Aquitalea magnusonii: one gene and its partner. The protein of the gene in region 1 binds, or shares a complex with, the protein of each later gene. Links are inferred from orthologs where the notes say so. Each region holds a gene or a part of one and is shown in the gene's direction. Other genes may lie near its edges. The genes, in order: dnaN and holA.

What was found.
Region 2: the proteins of dnaN (region 1) and holA are in contact, whole or in part, in a cryo-EM structure (PDB 8GIZ), measured with the Escherichia coli proteins. The link is inferred for Aquitalea magnusonii from one-to-one orthologs.

What each region holds. Positions count from the first base shown.
Region 1 is NZ_AP018823.1:4,378,758-4,390,326, reverse strand. What follows is about bases 1,792-4,700. They hold dnaN (DNA polymerase III subunit beta), read left to right. Parts: upstream 1,792-2,647; coding sequence 2,648-3,754; downstream 3,755-4,700. Other genes in these bases: gyrB (DNA topoisomerase (ATP-hydrolyzing) subunit B), read left to right, coding at 3,899-4,700; dnaA (chromosomal replication initiator protein DnaA), read left to right, coding at 1,792-2,596. Outside these bases: membrane protein insertase YidC, read right to left, coding at 1-130; membrane protein insertion efficiency factor YidD, read right to left, coding at 150-359; rnpA (ribonuclease P protein component), read right to left, coding at 335-697; rpmH (50S ribosomal protein L34), read right to left, coding at 706-840; more of dnaA, read left to right, coding at 1,196-1,791; more of gyrB, read left to right, coding at 4,701-6,289; DLM_RS23225 (hypothetical protein), read left to right, coding at 6,718-7,083; DLM_RS20560 (DUF4145 domain-containing protein), read left to right, coding at 7,190-7,828; DLM_RS20555 (nuclease-related domain-containing protein), read right to left, coding at 8,212-10,362; DLM_RS23220 (hypothetical protein), read left to right, coding at 10,854-11,357; DLM_RS20550 (hypothetical protein), read left to right, coding at 11,354-11,569. UniProt on the Escherichia coli protein: Confers DNA tethering and processivity to DNA polymerases and other proteins. Acts as a clamp, forming a ring around DNA (a reaction catalyzed by the clamp-loading complex) which diffuses in an ATP-independent manner freely and bidirectionally along dsDNA.
Region 2 is NZ_AP018823.1:4,066,902-4,078,530, reverse strand. The notes cover bases 5,506-8,474. They hold holA (DNA polymerase III subunit delta), read left to right. Parts: upstream 5,506-6,472; coding sequence 6,473-7,477; downstream 7,478-8,474. Other genes in these bases: DLM_RS19045 (lytic transglycosylase domain-containing protein), read right to left, coding at 8,023-8,474; DLM_RS19050 (hypothetical protein), read left to right, coding at 7,656-7,955; lptE (LPS assembly lipoprotein LptE), read left to right, coding at 5,935-6,492; leuS (leucine--tRNA ligase), read left to right, coding at 5,506-5,828. Outside these bases: DLM_RS19085 (cell division protein ZapA), read left to right, coding at 1-236; DLM_RS19080 (5-formyltetrahydrofolate cyclo-ligase), read left to right, coding at 530-1,150; DLM_RS23440 (hypothetical protein), read right to left, coding at 1,192-1,338; DLM_RS19075 (EVE domain-containing protein), read left to right, coding at 1,467-1,925; pip (prolyl aminopeptidase), read left to right, coding at 1,978-2,919; more of leuS, read left to right, coding at 3,210-5,505; more of DLM_RS19045, read right to left, coding at 8,475-8,808; DLM_RS19040 (YidB family protein), read left to right, coding at 8,931-9,323; ahpC (alkyl hydroperoxide reductase subunit C), read left to right, coding at 9,596-10,165; ahpF (alkyl hydroperoxide reductase subunit F), read left to right, coding at 10,306-11,629. UniProt on the Escherichia coli protein: Part of the beta sliding clamp loading complex, which hydrolyzes ATP to load the beta clamp onto primed DNA to form the DNA replication pre-initiation complex.

The sequences.
Region 1 (11,569 bases):
CGTCCGGCTGCGAAGCCGTTTGTGTCTGTGCCACCTGCTGCGGAGCAGGCTTGGGCGCAAAATACTCCTGCCACAGCAGCAGGATGCCCATGGACAGAACGATGAAGATTATGAGTCGCTTGGAATCCATCTCTACGATACCGGAAAGTTCAGGGAACCGGGTCATAACCACTGCCACCCCAGGGGTGACAGCGCCCGATGCGTTTCATCGCCAGAAAGCCGCCCTTGCAGGCGCCATGCTTTCTCACCGCCTCGATCGCGTAACTGGAACAGGTCGGCACATAGCGGCACCGTGGTGCCAGCCAGGGGCTGATGGCCAGTTGGTAAAAGCGGATCAGGAGGATGAGGAGGCGCGACATCGTGCCAGTTTAGCAAAGAGTGTAGACAAGGCGATGACAGCTTCTGCTCTGTCAGCGCGTGAAAAAGCCAGTTTGGCACGGACAATGTAGTCCTGTGCCGGCAAGGAGGCCTGATTCAGGCGGAACCACTCGCGCACGGTACGCTTGATGTAATTGCGGCGTACGGCTCGCTTGTGGACCTTCTTACCCACCACCAGGCCAAGCCGGGCATGGCCCAGATCGTTGGGACGGGCATACACCTGAAACAAAGCCGTGCTGCGCGCTTGCCGCAAACTAAAAACGGATGAAAATTCATCCGTTTTTAATAGCCGGTGCACACGGCGAAAGCGATAAGTCATTACTGAACTTATACGGCCAGGCGCTTGCGACCCTTGGCGCGACGGGCGGCGATAACGGCGCGGCCACCGCGGGTCTTCATGCGAACGAGGAAGCCGTGAGTGCGCTTGCGACGGGTAGTGGAAGGCTGGTAAGTACGCTTCATGATAAAGAATTCCTGTTTCGAAACGGAAATAAACGCGTGATTTCACAAGAAAAACCGCCGTTTGTCAATGGCAAATTTTTAGCGCACCTGTGGATAACTTTGTCGAAAACCGTTAGAATGTCGAAACTTAACGCACCCCACCCCCTGCGTAATTATTAAACGAAGCCGCCCGCCCAAGGGCAGCACGCGCGACAGGAGGATGGTGCAAGCCACTTGCCATGCATGAACACATGCCAGGGCTGCACCCGCGCCGGACATAGCCGTCCGGCCATCCCACCAGGGTGACAACCATGGCTCCTCCCGCCGCAACGCATATCGTCAACGGCGGGTTTTTGCTTTTACTTGCGTGTACTTAATGACCGAACTGGATCAATTCTGGCCTGCCTGCCTCGCACGCCTCGAGGCCGAACTGTCTTCACAGCAGTTCAATACCTGGATCAAGCCGCTGGCGGCTGAAGCCAATGAAGAAGGCATTGCGCTGTTTGCCCCCAACCGCTTCATCATGCAGTTCATCAAGGACCGCTTCCTTGGACGCATTGAAGAACTGGCGGTAGAGCTGGTGGGCGAAGCCCCGGTCGAACTGCGCCTGGGTGCGCCCAGCAACAAGCCGCTGGCCGTACCGCCTGCAGTGGGCAATGGCGTGCGCAAACCGGCCCCGGCCCCGGCCACCAGCAACGACACCCCCAGCCCGGCCAAGCAGGCGGCAGTAAAAGCCATTGGCGGCAGCCACGAAAGCACCCGGCTGAACCCGGCCTTTACCTTTGACACGCTGGTGACAGGTAAGGGCAACCAACTGGCGCGTGCCGCCGCCATGCAGATTGCCGAGAATCCGGGCGACCAGGCCTACAACCCGCTGTTTGTCTACGGTGGCGTGGGCCTGGGTAAAACCCACTTGATCCAGGCCATTGGCAACCACGTGTTCCAGAAGAACCCGCAAGCCAAAATCCGCTACATCCACGCCGAACGCTATGTGGCCGACATCATGCGCGCCTACCAACACAAGGCGTTTGACGAATTCAAGCGCTACTACCACTCGCTGGATTTGCTGCTGATTGACGACATCCAGTTTTTTGCCGGCAAAAACCGCACCCAGGAAGAATTCTTCTACGCCTTCAACGCACTGATTGAAGGCGGCAAGCAAGTCATCATGACCTGCGACACCTACCCCAAGCAGATAGAAGGCATGGAAGAGCGGCTGATTTCGCGCTTCTCCTGGGGCCTGACGGTGGAAATCCAGCCGCCGGAGCTGGAAATGCGCGTGGCCATTCTGATGAAAAAGGCCGAAGCCGACAGCATCAAGCTGGACCACCCGGTAGCGTTTTTCATTGCCCAGAACGTGCGCTCCAACGTGCGCGAACTGGAAGGCGCGCTCAAGCGCGTGGTGGCCTATGCCCGCTTCACCAACCAGAGCATCTCGCTGGACCTGGTGAAAGAAGCCTTGAAGGACATCCTGGCCGCCGGCAACCGCCAGGTGACGGTGGACGCCATCCAGAAAACCGTGGCCGAGTACTACAAGATCAAGCTGTCCGACATGCACAGCAAAAAGCGCAGCCGTGACATTGCCCGGCCGCGCCAGGTAGCCATGGCACTGGCCAAGGAGCTGACCCAGCTCTCGCTGCCCAATATTGGCGATGCCTTTGGCGGCCGCGACCACACCACCGTGCTGCATGCCTGCAAAACCATTGCCGAAATGCGTGGTAATGACGCCGATATGGCGCACGATTACGATACGCTGCTATCCATGCTGCGTAACTGATATGTTGATTCAACCGATAACTGACTCTGGACACATTCGGGAGCCCGAAACATGCTGATCCTGCAAGCCGAACGCGATGCCCTTCTCAAGCCCCTGCTGGCCGTGACCGGTATTGTCGAACGCCGCCACACCCTGCCGATTCTTTCCAATGTACTGATTGAAAAGAAAGGCGGACAGGTAGGCTTCCTGGCGACTGATCTGGAAATCCAGATCACCACCGCCAGCGCCGACGAACTGCCGGGCGAAGACTTCCGCCTGACCACCTCGGCCAAGAAGCTGCAGGACATCCTGCGAGCCATCCCGGACAAAACCACCGTCACGCTGGAACAACTGGACGGCCGCCTCACGCTCAAAGCCGGCAAAAGCCGCTTCAACCTGCAAACCCTGCCGGCAGAAGACTTCCCGCTGCTGTCCGTGGGCAGCGCCAGCGAATCCAGCTTCAGCCTGAGCCAGCGCGAACTCAAACGCCTGATCTCCCAAGTGCAATTTGCCATGGCGGTGCAGGACATCCGTTACTACCTCAACGGCCTGTTGATGCAAACCGACGGCAACCAGGTAAAACTGATTGCCACCGACGGCCACCGCCTGGCCTTTGCCAGCGCCGACGTGGAAGCCACCCTGCCCAAGGCCGAAGTCATCCTGCCGCGCAAAACCATCCTGGAGCTGTACAAACTGCTGCAGGACAGCGACGACGAAATCAACATCGAAGTGCTGGCCAACCAGGTACGCTTCAGCTTTGGCTCCACCGTCATCATCAGCAAGGTGGTGGACGGCAAGTTCCCCGACTACAACCGCGTGATTCCGCTGGATAATGACAAGATCTTCCTGATCGAACGCCTAACCTTCCTGCACGCGCTGCAACGCGCCGCCATTCTGGCCAACGAAAAATTCCGTGGCGTGCGGCTGGTACTGGCACCGGGCAAAATGTCCATCCTGTGTACCAACAGCGAACAGGAAGAAGCGGAAGAAGAACTGGAAATTGCCTATCAGGGTGGTGAACTGGAAATCGGCTTCAACATCAACTATCTGCTGGACGTGCTGACCAACCTGCCAGCCGATACCCTGCAGATGGCGTTTGGCGATGCCAACCGCAGTACGCTGGTGACCATTCCCGACTACAGCAACTTCAAGTACATCGTGATGCCGATGCGCATCTAGGGAGTAGTGAGTTGGAAATAGGGAGTCGGGCTTGACCACTCCCTCGGCAGGTCTTGAATTTGACTTTATTACAGCAGGCAGCGTGATGACGCAGTGGCTTACTCCCCACTCCCGACTCACTACTCCCGCTGTTCAGGAATAAGCATGAGCGAACAGGAATACGGCGCGGATAGCATTAAAGTCCTCAAGGGTCTGGATGCGGTACGCAAACGCCCCGGCATGTACATTGGCGATACCTCGGACGGCACCGGTCTGCACCACATGGTGTTTGAAGTGCTGGACAACGCCATTGACGAAGCCCTGGCCGGCCATGCCGACACCATCAAGGTCATCATCAACCCCGACAACTCCATCACCGTATCGGACAACGGCCGGGGCATCCCCACCGACATCCACCCGGAAGAAGGACGCTCGGCGGCCGAAGTGATCATGACCATCCTGCACGCCGGCGGCAAATTCGACAGCAACAGCTACAAGATTTCCGGCGGCCTGCACGGCGTAGGTGTATCCGTAGTAAATGCACTGTCCGACTGGCTGAAGCTGAAGATCTGGCGTGACGGCAAGGTACACGAAATGGAATTCCGCCGCGGCGACGCCGTGGCCCCGCTTACCGTTACCGGCCACAGCAACCACCGCGGCACCGAAGTCACCTTCCGCGCCAGCGAAGAAACCTTTGGCGTGGTGGAATACCACTTCGACATCCTGGCCAAGCGCATCCGCGAACTGTCCTTCCTCAACCAAGGCGTAGGCATCAACCTGCTGGACAAGCGCACCGGCAAGGAAGAAAACTTCGCCTTCTCCGGCGGCGTGGCCGGCTTTGTGGAATACATGAACCGCAACAAAACCGTGCTGCACCCCAAAGTGTTCCACGGCATGGGCGAAAAAGACGGCATGAGCGTGGAAGTGGCCATGCAATGGAACGACTCCTACCAGGAAAGCGTCCAGTGCTTCACCAACAACATCCCGCAACGTGACGGCGGCACCCACATGACCGCCCTGCGCCAGGTGATGACCCGCACGCTCAACCAGTACATCGAAGAACACGAAGTGGCCAAAAAGGCCAAGGTGGACACCACCGGCGACGACATGCGCGAAGGCCTTACCTGCGTGCTGTCCGTCAAGCTGCCCGACCCCAAGTTCTCCAGCCAGACCAAGGACAAACTGGTATCCGGCGAAATCGGCCCGGTAGTCAACGAAGTGATCAGCGAAGCGCTGAAAACCTACCTGCTGGAAAACCCCAACGACGCCAAAACCATCTGCGGCAAGATTGTGGACGCCGCCCGCGCCCGCGAAGCCGCGCGCAAAGCCCGCGAAATCACCCGCCGCAAAGGCGTGATGGACGGCCTGGGCCTGCCCGGCAAACTGGCCGACTGCCAGGAAAAAGACCCCAAGCTGTGCGAACTGTACCTGGTGGAGGGTGACTCTGCCGGCGGCTCCGCCAAACAAGGCCGCGACCGCAAATTCCAGGCCATCCTGCCCTTGAAGGGCAAGATTCTTAACGTAGAACGCGCCCGCTTCGACAAAATGCTGCAAAGCCAGGAAGTGGCCACCCTGATTACCGCCATGGGCTGCGGCATTGGCAAGGACGAATACAACCCGGACAAACTGCGCTACCACCGCATCATCATCATGACCGATGCCGACGTGGACGGCGCCCACATCCGCACCCTGCTGCTCACCTTCTTCTACCGCCAGATGCACGAACTGGTGGAACGCGGCCACATCTACATTGCCCAGCCGCCGCTGTACAAGGCCAAGCACGGCAAGCAAGAGCGCTACCTGAAGGACGACTACGAGCTGAACCAGTACCTGCTGCAACTGGCACTGGAAAAAGCCGAACTCATCCCCGCCACCGACGCCCCGGCCCTGGCCGGCGACACCCTGGCCGAAGTAGCCCGCCAGTTCCTGGTGGCCCGCGCCGTCATCGAACGCGAAAGCCGCGTCATCGACCCGCTGGTACTGGAAGCCATGCTCAAATCCGGCCGCCTGTCGCTGGAAACCGAGCACGCCGCCCAGGACAGCCTGGCCCGCCTCACCGCCCTGGTGCCGGCTGACGCCATCGTGCTGGAACTGCTGCACGACGAAAAAAACGACGGCCACCTGATCAAAATCACCCGCAAACTACACGGCAACGTGCTGGTAACGGTGCTGGACCAGGACTTCCTGGAAACCGGCGACTACGCCGAACTGGCCAAAACCGGCGACCTGCTCAGCGGCCTGCTGCGCGAAGGTGCCAGCGTACGCCGCGGCGAAACGGTGAAACCGATCAGCGAATTTGGCCAGGCACTGGACTGGCTGCTGGCCGAAGTGAAAAAGGGCATGAACATCCAGCGCTACAAAGGCCTGGGCGAGATGAACCCGGAACAACTGTGGGAAACCACCATGGACCCCAACGTGCGCCGCCTGTTGAAGGTACGCATTGAAGACGTGATGGGCGCGGACGACGTGTTCACCACCCTGATGGGCGACGAAGTGGAACCCCGCCGCGCCTTTATCGAAGGCAATGCCCTGATTGCGCGGAATATTGATGTGTAAGGGGTAGTGTAGATAGACTCATAAGCTGAGAAAAAGAGGCCCATAAATTGAGAAATTTATGGGCCTCTTTTTTTGGATTGTTACTGCTAATGAGTCAATGCCGTCTTGTAACGGTGCCTTAGTATGGGTTCAGGCAACTTACGACCCATTGCAGCCATTAGATTTTGGTGTGGCATGCCGACCGCTTTGAGGTGCGCGCAGTCATGGATAGCAGATAAGGAAGGTGTAGGTTCAATTCCGGCATGCGGTAGATTGTGTGGTCTGTCCCGCTCTTCGTGGACAGCGGGACAGACCAGTGGGCAACTATACAGACCCCGCTAGGACAAAGTTCTTGAAAGCATGCGTTTGAGTTGCAATACTGTGTGTCACAGTAAAGTTCTGTTTTATTTGTTCATTGGCATCAATAATTAAGTGAGAAAAGACTATTAATGATGAAAGTTTATGAATTTTCCAATCCGACTGAAAGGAATGGCTACTGCCTTTTTGATGATGAACTGGAAAGAAATCCACTCGTATTTTTTCATGCCACTCCCAAAAAAAATATTGAATCAATAATAAATAACGGATTTAAGTTTGGGCCAACTCTTCAGTCTATTTCATATGCCAATAGAAGTTCAAGCTGCTTAGCCCATCGCGGGAGAAGTGTTGCTGAAGATTATGCAGTCTTTGTTGTTGAGTTTGCATCATTGGATAACATTAAGATAAATCCGTCTGATATTCATGTATATCGTGAAGACATTCAGCCCATTATCAAGGGGTATTGTATTGTTCCAAAGGAATACATTTTCAGTTAATTACGAGAGACCCTTCAAACTAATATCCATTTTCCCTAGATGGTTAGGAGCCCTCTGCCAATACTTCGGTGGCAATAAGTTAAGGCTATAAACATCAAAATACAATATGCAAAAATACTACCCGCCCGAGCATAAAAAAAGAGAATTCCATTGCATTCATTGTGGAGTTTTTTCATCACAGCATTGGCGTGAATTTTATTTTCACTCCGCCCATGGAAGCTACTCTACCCACCAGTCGTTAAATTTCTGCATCTGCTCTCATTGCAAAGAATGGTCATATTGGTATGAAGGAAGGATGATTGTTCCATCTGCAGCTCCAGTCCCACCTGCACATCCAGACATGCCAGAGTCATGTCTGCTTGATTACAATGAGGCTAGGGAAGTTGTTGCGACTTCCCCTCGTGCTGCTTCTGCCTTGTTGAGGTTATCACTCCAAAAACTAATGTCCGAGCTTGGAGAGAGAGGCAAGAACATCAACGACGATATCGGGTCATTAGTAACCAAAGGCCTGCCAATCGAAGTCCAGCAGGCTTTAGACTTCTGTCGGGTCGTTGGAAACAATGCCGTGCATCCTGGCGAAATTGAAATAAACGACACTCCAGAAATTGCTCACAACCTATTCACGATGATGAATTTCATCATTGAAGACCGAATATCAAGACCAAAATACATCTCGGCGTTGTACAGCCAACTTCCAGAAGGTGCGCGAAAAGCAATTGAAAAACGGGATGGCGCAGAGACTTAACCCTTTGCTCATACAGGACCGCGCAGGAGCGCACTGTGTTTTAGCTTTCTATTAACGTCGGCTATCCGGACTGCTACTGCCTTCATTTTACGAACTTACCAAATTTTTGAATGGCTGGAACTGGCCGAGAGCAGCCCACCGTCCAATTCTTAAAACGACCCATTACAGTCAATCATCACTCAGGGCTGAATAACGGCTATGCAGCGGTTCCGGTCGGAGAGGGCCGCATACTCAACTCACGGTCTAGGCTGGGTTGCAGTCATCGGGAATCAGCAATCTCTTGGGGCCGATGATAGGTTTCAAGCGTACTGCTGACCTTGACAACACCCCAGAAGTTGTCTGGCCATGCAAGGTGCGCTAGCGTGATGCCCTCGCGCCCTCGTTTAGTCCAAGCAGCACTTCTTATACTTGCGTCCGCTGCCACAGCGGCACGGCTCGTTCCTCCCTAGTTTTATGCGGCTGACCCCTCGCGTGTATTGAGGAAGGACGTCGAGAACCCGAGCCGCCGGCTTCATGTTCGCGGTTAGCTGGTCCAACTCCTCCGAGGGCTCCCACGGAAAGTCCAATGTGACACCAAACTGGACTTGCCCATCCGGGTTCACGGAGACGCCAAACCATTGCCTCGCACGTTGCTGGTACTTGCGTTTGACGCAGTGGGTCTCCAGCACGGCAATCGATTCGGGAGACAGCGTTGGATTGCAATGGAAGCTTACCCCGCCCGGTGTTGTGCTCGACGCGAGCGTCACGTCGTGTCGCTTCCCGTCGCACTGCACCTTCCGCGTGATGGTCTCGAGTACGCTGTGGACGTTTTTGCACGAATCTTCGTCCATAGAAAGGAGGTGGAACCCGAGTTCGAGAGTTGCCGGGTCTGCCCTCGTCTCAATTTCTTTGATGAGACTCTCGTAGCGAGTTCCGCGCATCTTAGTGAGGATACCAGCCGGCGTATCGTCTCCAGGCAGGTTATCCCTACGAACCATCATCGCCGTGTCTAGGTCTCGAGCGATGGAGTCCTCGAGCATGACGGTGTTGTAATTGTCATCCAGCCAGAGGTTCTGTTTCAGGTGGTAGCCGAGGACTGTCAGCTCATGCCCGCTCATCAGCTTGTCCACGACTGCCACGCGCAACTTCACGTAGCTCAATAATCGCAGCGGCGTCGTCAGCATTTCAGTCAGCGTGTCGAGAAGGAATACGTCCATTACGAACGGAGGCCGGATAACATCGGTGGTCTGGAATTTCAGCGACTGGCTTGCCTGAAAGGCCAGCGCAGGATAGTGTTCCGACACGAGGCTGAACAGGAAGGCCTCTTTGATGCTCGGGGGCAAGCCGACTTCATTTCCTTTGTCGTCCACTAAGCGACATTCGCCAGCGAGAATCTCGTTGGCGCAAGTCCAACCCTGGTCGTAGGAATCCTGAATGGCAGCAGCGAAGTCTGCCTTCAGCTGATTGTCGTTCCCCTTGCGGGCTGAGATGGTCAGCTTCTTCGCCTTCGCCTGCACGATGATGAGCCGGTCACCGTAAATGACCAGAACATCAGCTTCACCCACGATGTCCTTGCCACGATGCAGGTTCACGTTCGTATAGACGTGCTCGCAGCCAAAGACTCCGGCCAGCCGGCGCGCAGCGAACTGCTCGGCGAAGGCGCCGCGATGCTTGGAGGCCGTCGGGCGGTAGGGCTTGTCATCCAACATCCAGAAGAACGGAGACTCGTATAGCGCCTCGTAAATGGCGTAGTGCGAGAAGAGGAGCACGGTCCCGCGGTCGGTAAGTAGCAGCGGCCGGGCTGCGACCTCATTGAAGTCCCCCACTTCCTTGAACGCCGCGTTATCCCCCACGAAGAGGAACGCGTGGAAGAACGCTTTGACCACCCCCTGCGCAATACCACTGCGAAACGCCACCTCATCCAGCGAGAACTCGAATGCGGGCAGGAAAGTTGCGGGTGGAGCCTTGGCAGCTCGAGCATCCGCAAAGAGTCGCGTCCCCTTTTCGTCCATCAAGGCGCACATCGTCTTTGCGATGGTCCGCGCCTGGCCGGAGGTGAAGCCCTTCGTCTTAAGCATCCAGTCATCATCGGCCCCGTACTTCTCGGGCACTAGGTCCCTGTACTGGAAGGCGTAGGCCGACTCGGTACCATAGAAGATGGGCTCTCGTATTCCCAGGCCGCACCACGGGTTTGGCGGCTCAGCGCCCGCGTTCAACGCCTCGAACATGGCAGCGAACATGGGGTAGGACATCGCATCGTGCAGTTCCCGCAAAAGGGCATCTGTGCGCTTGACGTAGCCCTCGACCACATCAGTCGGCTGCAGGGAAAGGTCCAATGGCTTTTTCGCCATCAGGCCAATCAGCGTCGTCAATTCCGTCCGAATGAGGCGCTCGCTGCTGAACAAACGGTCCATGTCAGACGGCTTCAGCTTACCCTTGATGTGGATGACGTTGTCGCGATGGCAAATGTGTGCAACCGCATGAGCGTATCCGGGCGACGCGGCTAGCGTGGTCAGGTCCTCCAGAATCTGGGATTCCTCCCGCGGCTTATCCATAGTCCCTCCTTTCAAGTTGGCAATCGGCTGTGCGTTCGTCTCGCTAGCCGCCTCCGGTAAAGTTCAATGTCAGGTCTCGTCAGCAGCTGACTTTCGGGCTTCAAACCCGAGCGAGAGTAGCCTGCCTGAAGCGGTCACTCGCCTTGCGAACGCAAGGGGCGGCTCATGGCCGTAAGCGGCTAGTTTCAGCAATCATCATTGCTGGGCTGACTGACTACAGGCGACCCCAGAGACCACTCCTAAGTACCTTATGCACATAGCAAATTAAATTTCAGCCTATCAATACAGTTATCCCGCACTCAAGTTGCAGGAAGCGATGGCATTCCAGATACTGCTCACGTTGCTTGAAAACCCCCACTCCATCACCTAAGTTTGGTAGATGTCAGTGCAACGCTGACCTGCTGTTTTGAGATATGACCTGTTTTCGTTGATATATGACACCGCTACCGCGGGCACCCGCTATTTGTGAGAGGGTACGGCGGGAGTTGGCAATGGAACAGGCTACCAAAAAAAGTACAGAGTCATACACCTTAAAGGGCATGACATGTGTGCCTATGGGTATCGTTTGCCCCTGCGATACCCTTGTAGATACGTGCAACCAAGCGCGAAATGCCATTTGCTCGGCTGCCTTGGTTTTTCGCCAAAATCCTGCCTTTTCGGCCCTCAACCTCTCCCACGTCTCCACACCTTCACGCTACAGCAGGCTGTCAGCACCACCATCGCAAGTAAATTTTTTTAAAAAATTTTTATTGCAAAAACACCGTTTTATTGCTGGCAGTTTTCACGAAAATTCCACCAACTTCGGCAAATGTGGGGCTATTTTTCATCAAAATACTGCAGTAAGCTGCGCAGCAACAAGTTCAACTGAGTGCCAAATGCTGCGTCTAAACCGTACTGCGATATCGCGATTTGTACCGACTTCGGTCTGTGCCAACGCCGCGCATCGCTCCACTACTTCAGCTTTCCATCTTCACACTGTCGTAGGTTTACGATGACTCGTATATCGCACACCTACGGCCGTCGCAGCCGCCGACACGAGTCAGACTCCGGTATCCGCCAAGTTGCCTCCACCTTTGGCAAGCCGAAGTTCAGCACCTTCAATGAGAAGGCATCGGGCCACATCAATGTTGAACACAATCCCGAGCGCCTGATTTCGCACTTGCTTGCGATTGACCCGCGAGTCAAAGCCTTTCAGCCGCAGCCATTC
Region 2 (11,629 bases), 320 kb from region 1 along the record:
AAACCCTGCTGGAGGCGGTGCGCCTGCTGCAAGGCAAGGTCGATTTGATCCAGCAGCACGGCAAGGTGATGGATGCCGACAAGATTGCCATCATGGCGGCACTGAACATTGCACACGATTTGTTACGCACCAAAGTGGGAGAGGGCTTGGAAATGGCCTCGTTCCAGCGTAAAATACGCAATATGAGCGAAGCAGCCGATACGGCGCTACGCGAAAGCCAGCAAGCCCTGTTCTGATTTCTTACGCTCAGGCAGGAACTGGCAGACACCCAGATCAGCTTATCCCCTGCGGTGTTCGTGAAGGCTAACAATTCCTTTGTACCAATGCGTTCGCTTCTGGCCGCCAGCGTGAGTCACAGGTGTGTCGCGTCCCTTGCGGATGCGCCCGAAGTGGCTGGCAGGTGGCCCCCCCTGGAAACAGGGTACAAGCGAATTATGCCCAAACGACACTCGCGGGGGTCTCCCTTCCACGACCCGGCGCATCTTGCTCCGGGTCGTTTTCATTTGTTTTTCATTGTCAGGCTTGCGCCATGCCCACTCCCGACACTGCCGTCACCGACAAGATTGCCCTGCGCAAGGCCGTGCGTCGTCAGCGCATGGCCTTGACGCCTGCCTACCGCGCACAGGCCATGCGCGCGGTGGCGCGCCATGCCAATCGTTTGCTGCAACGTGGACGGCGTATTGGTGGCTATCTGGCGGCAGGCTCGGAGCTGGATGTGGAAATCCTGCTCAGTACCGCCCTGCAGCGTGGTGCCAGCGTATGGCTGCCGCAGATTCCCGCCCGTGGCCGGCGCATGTGGTTCTCGCGGCTGACCGCCAGTGGAAGCTGGTACCGGCATGCGCGCTACGGCATCGTGGAGTTTGATGGCCCCTGCTTGCGGGCAGAAAAACTGGATGTTTTGCTAGTGCCATTGCTGGCGGTGGATGAAGACGGCTATCGCATGGGGCAGGGCGGTGGCTTTTACGACAGCAGCCTGGCCTTCCGGCAGCGGTCACGCCGTTACGGCAAGCCCTTGCTGGTGGGCGTGGCTTACGATTGCCAGCGGGTGCCGCAGGTGCCGCGTGAAGCCTGGGATGTACAGCTGGATTATCTGCTGACCGAATCCGGCCTGCATCGTTTTGCCCGTGACCAGGGTGCCAAAGCCTCCTGACGGAGGCTGTGCCGGGTAGTGCGCATGCTGCCGGAGGCGGTTTAGTGACCCCAGTGGTGACCATAGCCATAGGCCGGGACGACAACCACCGGGACAACGACTTCTGGTCGATAGGCAACCCGTGGTGGTACCACCACGCAGGCGCTCAATGCACTGGCCAGCAAGACGCCAATCAACAGGCTTTTCATGATTTTCTCCGGTGAACAAGGGCCTGACGGCCAAGGTGTTTATCTGCTTCCAAGCATAATCGAGCACAGTCGCCGCAAGATGGCGTAAATTGTTAAGCCAAGCTTCCATTCATTAACAGACATTTCCCATGCGCTATTGGCTGATGAAGTCCGAACCGGACGAGACATCGATTGACGACCTGATGGCAGCCCCCGAGCGGGCATTCGAGTGGACCGGGGTGCGTAATTACCAGGCGCGCAACTTCATGCGAGACCAGATGCAGCCGGGTGATGGCGTACTGTTCTGGCATTCCGGCTGTGCCGAGCCAGGCATTGCCGGGCTGGCCGAGGTGGTGGGGCCGGCGCATGCCGACTCCAGCCAGTTTGATCCGGCCAGTCCGTATTTCGATGCCCGCTCGAGGCCTGATGCCCCGCGCTGGCAGTGTGTGGATGTGCGTTTCGTGCGCAAGACCCCGCTGCTGAGCTCCGCCTTGCTGCGTCAGCATCCGCCGCTGGAGCAGATGCTGGTGCTCAAGCGCGGCAATCGGCTATCGATCACACCCGTGACGCAGGCCGAGTGGGATTACATCACCAGCCAACTGTGCTGAACCCGGCCCTGCCGCCGCAGTTTGCTCCCATGCCAATCTGACAAGGATGCTGATGCTCTATCCGCCGATTACGCCCTACGCCAGCGGTATGTTGCCGCTGGATGCGCTGCACCAGATGTACTGGGAGCAATGCGGCCGGCCCGATGGCCAGCCGGTACTCTACCTGCATGGAGGCCCTGGCGATGGCTGTGCGCCAGCCAGCCGCCAGTTGTTTGATCCGGGTTTTTATCGGGCCGTGCTGTTTGACCAGCGCGGCAGTGGCCGCTCGGTGCCGCGTGGCGAGCTGCGCGACAACACCACCTTGCACCTGGTGGCGGATATCGAACGCCTGCGCGTGCATTTGGGCATAGAACGCTGGTTGGTGTTCGGTGGCTCCTGGGGCAGCACGCTGGCGCTGGCTTATGCCCAGGCGCATCCACAACGGGTGCAGGGCCTGATCCTGCGTGGCATCTTCCTGGGACGGCAGAGTGAAATCGACTGGTTCCTCCACGGGATGGGCCAGTTCTACCCGGAGGAATGGCAGCGTTTTGTCGCGCCTATCCCGCAGGACGAGCGGCAGGACCTGCTGCAGGCATATTACCGCCGCCTGTGTGACCCGGATCCGGCAGTACACTTGCCGGCATGCCGCAGTTGGGGGCGTTACGAGGCGGCGTGCGTGGCGATCCGACAGCGCCCCGAAGCCATCGCCCGCGCCAGCAGCGAGTATGTTGCCCTGTCGCTGGCGCGGCTTGAGGCTCATTATTTCGTCAACCACATCTTCCTGCCCGAGGGGCAGTTGTTGCAGCAGGTGGAGCGCATTCGTCATTTGCCAGCGGTTATTGTGCAGGGCCGTTACGATCTGGTCTGTCCGCCGGTGACCGCCTGTGAGCTGGCGCAGCACTGGCCGGAGGCGGCGTTCCATCTGGTGGAGGTGGCTGGCCATTCGCTGTGGGAAGACGGCATTCTGAGCGTACTGATGCAGCAGTTAGAGTCCTTCAAACACCGGGTGGACTGAGTCTGTAGTCCTCGCTGCCGTAAATTGATGCAAACATTGCCGGCCATTACCCGCCAAACCGGCCCCTGACATGCCCGCAGCTTGCCGCTGCCGCGGCTTTCTGCTTGCCGGGATGGCGTTGATGCCGTCTGCAGCCAAGCTTTTGTTTTTGTGCGGCTCTTATCGGCAAGGCCCTCTGGCCGCTATAATGGGCCGATTGAATTTGCGACGGACTGCCCAAGCTGCCCTGCCAGGCGGGGACTTGGGCAGTCCGCCCTTTTGTTTTCAAGCCATTCCAGACAAAGATCACCATGCAAGAAACCTACAGCCCGCGCGAAGTCGAAGCCGCAGCGCAACAAAAATGGCAGCGCACTGCCGCCTTCAAGGCCGTCGAAGACGCCAGCCGCCCCAAGTACTACGCCCTGTCGATGTTCCCCTATCCGTCCGGCAAGCTGCACATGGGCCATGTGCGCAACTACACCATTACCGACGTACTGGCCCGCTTCAAGCGCCTGCAAGGCTTTAACGTGTTGCAACCGATGGGCTGGGACGCCTTCGGTCTGCCGGCCGAAAACGCCGCCATGAAAAACGGTGGCGCTCCGGCGGCCTGGACCTATGCCAACATCGACTACATGAAGACGCAGCTGGACAGCCTGGGCTTTGCCCTGGACTGGGAGCGCGAGCTGGCCACCTGCAAGCCGGACTACTACCGCTGGGAGCAGTGGCTGTTTACCCGCCTGTTTGAAAAAGGCGTGATCTACAAGAAAAACGGCGTGGTGAACTGGGACCCGGTGGACCAGACCGTACTGGCCAACGAGCAAGTGGTGGACGGCCGTGGCTGGCGCTCTGGTGCCGTGGTGGAAAAGCGCGAAATTCCGATGTACTACTTCGCCATCACCAAGTATGCCGACGAACTGCTTACCAGCCTGGATACGCTGGATGGCTGGCCGGAACAGGTCAAGACCATGCAGAAAAACTGGATCGGCAAGAGCCACGGCTCCGACGTGGTGTTTGCCTACGACCAGGACAGCATCGGCCATGGCGGCGAACTGAAGGTGTACACCACCCGTCCGGATACCCTGATGGGCGCAACTTACGTTGCCGTGGCGGCGGAACACCCGCTGGCCACCCAGGCCGCGGCCAATAATCCGGCCTTGCAGGCTTTCATCGCCGAATGCAAGGCAGGCTCCGTGGCCGAGGCCGACGTGGCCAAGATGGAAAAGAAGGGCATGGACACCGGCCTGTTCGTCATCCATCCGCTGACCGGTGCCAAGCTGCCGGTGTGGGTAGCCAACTATGTGCTGTGGGGTTATGGCGAAGGCGCGGTGATGGCCGTGCCGGCGCATGACGAGCGCGACTTCGAATTTGCCAACAAATACCGCCTGCCGTTGCTGCAAGTGTATGCCAAGGTGGCTGGCGACAACGATTTCGACGCCAGCAACTGGCAGGACTGGTATGCCGCCAAGGACGACAGCGTACGCACCGTCAACAGCGGCAAGTACGACGGCAAGTCGTTCAGCGAGGCCTTTGATGCCATCGTCGGTGATCTGGAAGCCAAGGCTGCCGGTCAGAAGAAAACCCAGTACCGCCTGCGCGACTGGGGCATCTCCCGTCAGCGTTACTGGGGTTGCCCGATTCCCATCATCCATTGCCCGACTTGCGGCGATGTGCCGGTGCCGGAAAAAGACCTGCCGGTGGTGCTGCCGGAAAACGTGATTCCGGACGGTGCCGGTTCGCCGCTGGCCAGAATGCCGGAATTCTACGAAACCAGTTGCCCCAAGTGTGGCGGTGCCGCCAAGCGCGAAACCGACACCATGGATACCTTTGTGGAATCCAGCTGGTACTACGCCCGCTACGCCAGCCCCAAGTGCGACACCGCCATGCTGGACAAGGCAGCGGCTGATTACTGGCTGCAAGTGGACCAATACGTCGGTGGTATCGAACACGCCATCTTGCACCTGTTGTACGCACGTTTCTTCCACAAGCTGATGCGTGACGAAGGCCTGGTATCCAGCGACGAGCCGTTCAAGAGCCTGCTGACCCAGGGCATGGTTATCTGCGAAACCTTCTACCGCGAGCTGCCCAACGGCAGCAAGGACTGGATCGCCCCGCAAGACGTGGTGCTGGAACGTGACGCCAAGGGCAAGATTACCGGTGCCACCCATCGTGTGGATGGCCTGCCGGTGGTGGTGGGCGGCGTGGAGAAAATGTCCAAGTCCAAGAACAACGGCGTGGACCCGCAGGAATTCATCGAGAAATACGGTGCCGATACCGCGCGCCTGTTCATGATGTTTGCCGCCCCGCCGGAGCAAAGCCTGGAATGGTCCGACGCTGGTGTGGAAGGTGCCTTCCGCTTCCTCAAGCGCCTGTGGAAACTGGCCAAGGAACATGCCGACGCCGGTGTGGTGGCCGCTTATGCCGGTGGCGAGCTGAATGCCAGCCAGAAGGAACTGCGCTTCAAGCTGCACAGCACCATCCAGAAAGTGGCCGACGACTATGGCCGTCGCCAGCAGTTCAACACCGCCATTGCCGCAGTGATGGAACTGCTGAACACCTACGACAAGACCGACCGCAGCGATGCCGCCGGCCGTGCCGTGGCACAGGAAGTGCTGGAAAGCGTCACCCTGCTGCTGTCGCCCATCGTGCCGCACATCACCGATGCCATCTGGTCGGTGTTGCAGCCGGGCAGCGAGCTGCTGCAACAAGCCTGGCCCAAGGTGGACGAGGCCGCGCTGGTGAAGAGCGAAATCGAAATGATGGTACAGGTGGCCGGCAAGCTGCGTGGCAGCATCACTGTGGCAGCCGATGCGGCCAAGGATGTGATTGAAGCCACCGCCTTGGCCCATGAAAACGTGCAGAAGTTCATGGAAGGCAAATCGGCCAAGAAGATCATCGTGGTGCCGGGTCGTCTGGTGAACATCGTCGTGTAAACCCCGGCCCGCCCTGCACGGGGCGGGCTACCAATCCTGCCGGTCAGCTTATCCTCCCCGCTTGGGCGGGGCTGGGCCTGACCGGCTCCTGTTACGGAGAACAGGCATGAACCGAATCCTGCACGGACTGGCACTGGCCAGCCTGGTGTTCCTGCTCAGCGCTTGCGGTTTTCACCTGAAGGGCATGGGTGGCAGCAGCCGCCCGCTGCCATTTAACAGCGTCTATGTGGAAGAGGGCAGCAGCAAACTGGGACCCATCCTGCATGAAACGTTGGCGCGTAATGAAAAGCTGGTGCTGTTGAGCGCGCCCAAGCAGGCCGAGGCGGTGCTCAGTGTGTTGAGTGAAAACCAGGCCAGGGAAGTGTCCACCATCAACAGCGGTGGCAAGGTCAACGAGTACTTGCTGAGCTATACCGCCTCGGTACGTACCGTGCTGGGCGGGGTGCCGGTGGAGCCGGACATGGTAATCTCGGTACGCCGCTACCTGAACTATTCCGATAGCGATGTGCTGGGCAAGGAGCAGGAAGAAGCCCTGCTGTGGAACGATATCCGCCGCGATGCTGCCGAGCAGCTGATCCGCCGCCTGGCCTATCTGCCGCGTCCGGCGCAGCCGGGCAAAGCCAGCCAGAGTCTGAAGCCTGCCAATGCCCAGCCTAAGCCCTGAGTCGCTGGATGCGGTGCTGGCCAAGGGCCTGGCACCGCTTTACCTGATTCATGGCGAGGAAACCCTGCTGGCGCTGGAGGCGGCGGACAAGCTGCGTAAGCTAAGCTCTTCCCAGGGCTATCAGGAGCGGGAAGTCCTTACCGTTGAGGCGGGGTTTGACTGGTCGCAGCTACGTGAATCCATGAGCAGCGTATCGCTGTTTGCCAGCCTCAAATTGCTGGAAATCCGCATTCCGGGTGGTAAACCCGGTACGGAAGGGGCAGAGGCACTGCAGCAACTGGCCGCAGCACCACCACAAGACACCATCACCCTGATCACCCTGCCCCGGCTGGAAAAGGCCCAGTTGCAATCCAAATGGTTTGCCGCACTGGAAAAAGCCGCCGTGGTGGTGGAGGCAAAGCCGGTGGGCCGTCATGAACTGGCCGGCTGGATTGCCCGGCGCATGAAGCTGCAGCAGCAGCAGTTGTCGCCGGAGGCACTGAGCTTCTTTGCCGACCGGGTGGAGGGAAATCTGCTGGCGGCACGGCAGGAAGTGGACAAACTGGCCTTGCTCTATCCGGCAGGGGAACTCAGCCTGGAACAACTGCGCGAGGCGGTGGCTAATGTCGCGCGCTTTGATGTGTTCCATCTGTCTGAATCCTGGCTGTCGGGTGATAGCGCACGGGTGCAGCGCATGCTGGAAGGTTTGCTGGCCGAAGGCGAATCGCCGGTGCTGGTGTTGTGGTCCTTTACCGAGGATGTCCGCATGTTGTTGCGCTTGCGTCAGGGTTTGAAAGATGGCCGGCAACTGCGCGATCTGGCGCGCGAACTGCGCTTGTGGGGTGACAAGCAGCGGCTGGCGGAACCGGCCTTGCGCCGGATTGGGCCACGCAAGCTGATGACGGCGCTCTCGGAATGTGCGCGTATCGATCAACAGATCAAGGGGGTGGCGGTTGGCGACCCCTGGCATTCCTTGCGAGGTTTGGCCCTGCTATTGGCAGCATGATGTAGAAAAAATATCGGTATCTGAAACGGTCAGCATGAGCTGGCCGTTTTTTTTTAAACAAATCCAAGTTTCTCTGTTTTTGTTTAAATTTCTTTTAATAAACTATTGAGATTGTTGGAATGCTGCCATATGATAAGCAAGAGTTAATACATTTTAAACAATAAAGCAAAGAACAAACATGATGCAAAACGAGGGCGTCAGTGCGGCTGTTACGGCTGGAGAGCACCGTACCCGCAGCAAGGTGGTACTGGTTGAAATCATCCATCAAACCCTGGAGGTGTTGCTGACAGCAGAGGATGCACGCCTGGTTCACTGGGACGGTCGCATCCTGCGCATCCACAAGCTTTCATCCCGCAAGGCAAACCAGATCCTGCACGCTCCGGATGCCTATCCGGGTTTTCTAGGCGTGTTTGATCACCGGGCCTGCTACCGCGATCTGGCCGAACCGCTGGGTGAGATTCTGGGTGTGCAGTTGTAAGTCCTGATGTGCGCGACAGCAAAAAGGCCTTCAGAAGAAGGCCTTTGTCATGTGGTGGGCGGTATGGTTACAGCGCTGCTGCTTGGGGAGGGCTGATGCTGCCTGGCAGGATCATGGCCTTGATGCGGCGAGGGCCACGCGGATGACCGATATAGACCTGCCCGGTACGCTTTTCGTAGGAGGCCAGCACCTTGGCCACGTAATCACGGGTTTCGTCGTAAGGGGGGATGGTATTGCGATACTTCTGTACCGCCCCTTCGCCAGCATTGTAGGCGGCAATCACCAGTGGCAGGTCATTGTTGAACTGGCTGAGCAGAAAACGCAGATAGCGGGCACCGGCACGCAGGTTTTGTCGCGGGTCATCCAGCCGGCTGACGCCAAAGCGTTCACCAGTCGCCGGAATCACCTGCATCAGGCCGATGGCACCCTTGGGGGAGACCGCCTGCGGATTGTAACCGGACTCCACGGTAACGATGGAATGCAACAGGTCGGCATCCAGTTTGAACTCGCGCGCGGTCTGGTCGATCAGATGCTTGTACTGCGAAGCCAGCTTGGAGTTGTAAGCCGGCGCACTCACACTTTTCAGTCCGTCGGTACGCGCTGCCGCGGCTACCGGCAAGCGGTTATCGTGGCTTAGCGTGGCACCCAGGCCAGGGGTGGTGGCATCGTCCAGTGCGGCGTTGCTGCCGCTGCCGGGCAGCATGCTTTTCTGGTAGAGCTGGTAGCGTTCGTCAAGCTGGCGATTGGCGAGATGTACCTGGCCCTGCTCGTCCACAAAACCATAAAGATCGGCGTGTACGTTGTTGGCAAACAGGCAGGCCAGCAAGGCCAGGGCAGCATGAAATAATCGCATTGGGCTGGAAATGGCAGTAAGAATGGGTAAAGAACGCGCTATTGTACTGATTTTTCTATGCTATTTTGCAAGTAAAGTTTGTTGAAGACATTTTAAACCGTTTTTCCGTGAAAGGACGAAACATGAGCCTGTTTGATCAGCTGGGTAGCTTGCTGGGTGGTGAAAGCGGTGGTGTGAGTGGTGCCGTGGCGGCATTGATGGAACAAAATGGCGGGTTGGCCGGCCTGCTGGAAAAGTTCAATAGCGGCGGCATGGGCGAGCTGGTGTCGTCCTGGGTGGGCAGCGGCAGCAACCTGCCGGTATCAGCCGAGCAAATCCAGCAGTTGCTAGGCAGCGAGCAGCTTGGCGCGCTGGCGCAGCAGTTTGGCCTGGGCCCGCAACAGCTCAGCCAGGGCCTGGCAGATTACCTGCCGCAAGCCGTGGACAAGCTGACGCCGGATGGCCAGTTGCCGCAAGGTGGTGATCTGTTGTCGCAGGGGCTGGGCTTGTTGCAGGGCTTTTTCAACAAAAGCTGAATAAATAGTGGGCAATCCCCGGAAAAGCCGCCTGATTGGGCGGCTTTTTGCTGTCTGGCCGTGGTGTGGTGGCCACAGTTCTGATCATTCCCCACCACAAACATCGGTTTCTTGTCGTTATCTGGAGTGGTTTGATTTAGATCGATAGGAAAATTCTATTTTTAACATTTAAACAATCAAGTGGATCAATTGATTCGTCCCGCATAAGATAGCCTCCATCAAATCGCTAATGCAGCAAGCAGCAAATCCACTTTCACCTGAAGGAGCTACACATGTCCGTATCGCTGATCAATACCGAAGTCAAACCGTTCAAGGCTACCGCTTTTCACAATGGCAAATTCATCGATGTCAGCGACGCCGACCTGAAAGGCAAATGGTCGGTAGTGTTCTTCTACCCGGCTGACTTCACCTTTGTCTGCCCGACCGAACTGGGCGACCTGGCTGACAACTACGCCGAATTCTCCAAGCTGGGCGTGGAAATCTACTCGGTATCCACCGACACCCACTTCACCCACAAAGCCTGGCACGACAGCTCGGAAACCATCGGCAAGATCAACTACCCGATGATTGGCGACCCGACCGGCATCATCAGCCGCAACTTCGGCGTGATGATTGAAGAAGCCGGCCTGGCCGAACGCGGTACTTTCGTGATCGACCCGCAAGGCAAGATCCAGATCATCGAAATCAACGCCGGTGGCATTGGCCGTGACGCCAGCGAACTGCTGCGCAAGGTAAAGGCCGCCCAGTACGTAGCCAGCCACCCGGGTGAAGTATGCCCGGCCAAGTGGAAAGAAGGCGAAGCCACCCTGGCTCCGTCGCTGGATCTGGTTGGCAAAATCTAAGCCAATGCAGCCTGCCGTGCCGCGTACTGCGGTACGGCCTCCGGGCCGCAGCCAGCGGCCCGTCTCCCTACCACCCGATTGCAGCGGCAAGCTGTTGGCAGCGCATGAGCTTGCCAGTGCAATTGCCTGAGGATATTCCCATGCTCGACACCACCATCAAGACCCAACTGACCGCCTACCTGGAAAAACTGCAGCAGCCGATCGAACTGATTGCCAGCCTGGATGACAGCGCCAAGGCGCAGGAAATGTTCAGCCTGCTGCAAGACATTGCCAGCCTGTCGCCCAAGGTAACGCTGAACAGCAATGGCCAGGCCGCGCGTCGCCCGTCCTTTGCCATCGCCCGCCCCGGTGAAGCTGGCCGTATCGAGTTTGCCGGTATCCCGATGGGCCACGAATTCACCTCGCTGGTGCTGGCTCTGCTGCAAACCGGTGGCCATCCGCCCAAGGTGGACGAGGACACCATTGCCCAGATTCGCGGCCTGCAAGGCAGCTACCAGTTTGAAGTGTTTGTCTCGCTAAGCTGCCACAACTGCCCGGACGTGGTACAAGCCGTCAACCTGATGGCAGTGCTCAACCCCAATGTGCGTAGCGTGATGATTGATGGCGGTGTGTTCCAGCAGGAAGTTACCGAGCGTCAGATCATGGGCGTACCGGCCATCTATCTGAATGGTGAACAGTTTGGCAGTGGCCGCATGGGCCTGGAAGAAATCATCGCCAAGCTGGATAGCGGTGCCGTGGCGCGTGAAGCCGAAAAGATTGCCGCCAAGGAAGCATTCGACGTGCTGATCGTCGGCGGTGGCCCGGCCGGCGCGGCTGCCGCCATCTATGCGGCGCGCAAGGGCATCCGTACCGGTGTGGTGGCCGAGCGTTTCGGCGGCCAGGTGCTGGATACGCTGGCGATTGAAAACTTCATCTCGGTGCAGGAAACCGAAGGGCCCAAGCTGGCGATGGCGCTGGAACAACACGTCAAATCCTACGATGTGGACGTGATGAACCTGCAACGCGCTGCTGCGCTCAAGCCGGCGCAAAACGGCCAACTGGCCGAGGTGACGCTGGAAAGCGGTGCCGTGCTCAAGAGTAAGGCGGTGATTGTGGCCACCGGTGCGCGCTGGCGCGAAATGAATGTGCCGGGCGAAGCCGAATACCGCGCCAAGGGCGTGGCTTACTGCCCGCACTGCGATGGCCCGCTGTTCAAGGGCAAGCGTGTGGCGGTGATTGGCGGTGGTAACTCTGGCGTGGAAGCCGCCATCGACCTGGCCGGCATCGTCACCCATGTCACCCTGCTGGAGTTCGGTGACAGCCTGCGCGCCGATGCGGTGTTGCAGAAGAAACTGCACAGCCTGCCCAATGTGCGCGTCATCACCAATGCCCAGACCACCGAAGTGACCGGCGACGGTCAGAAGGTGAACGGCCTGAGCTATCAGGAGCGCATTACCGGGGAGACCCACCATGTGGCGCTAGAAG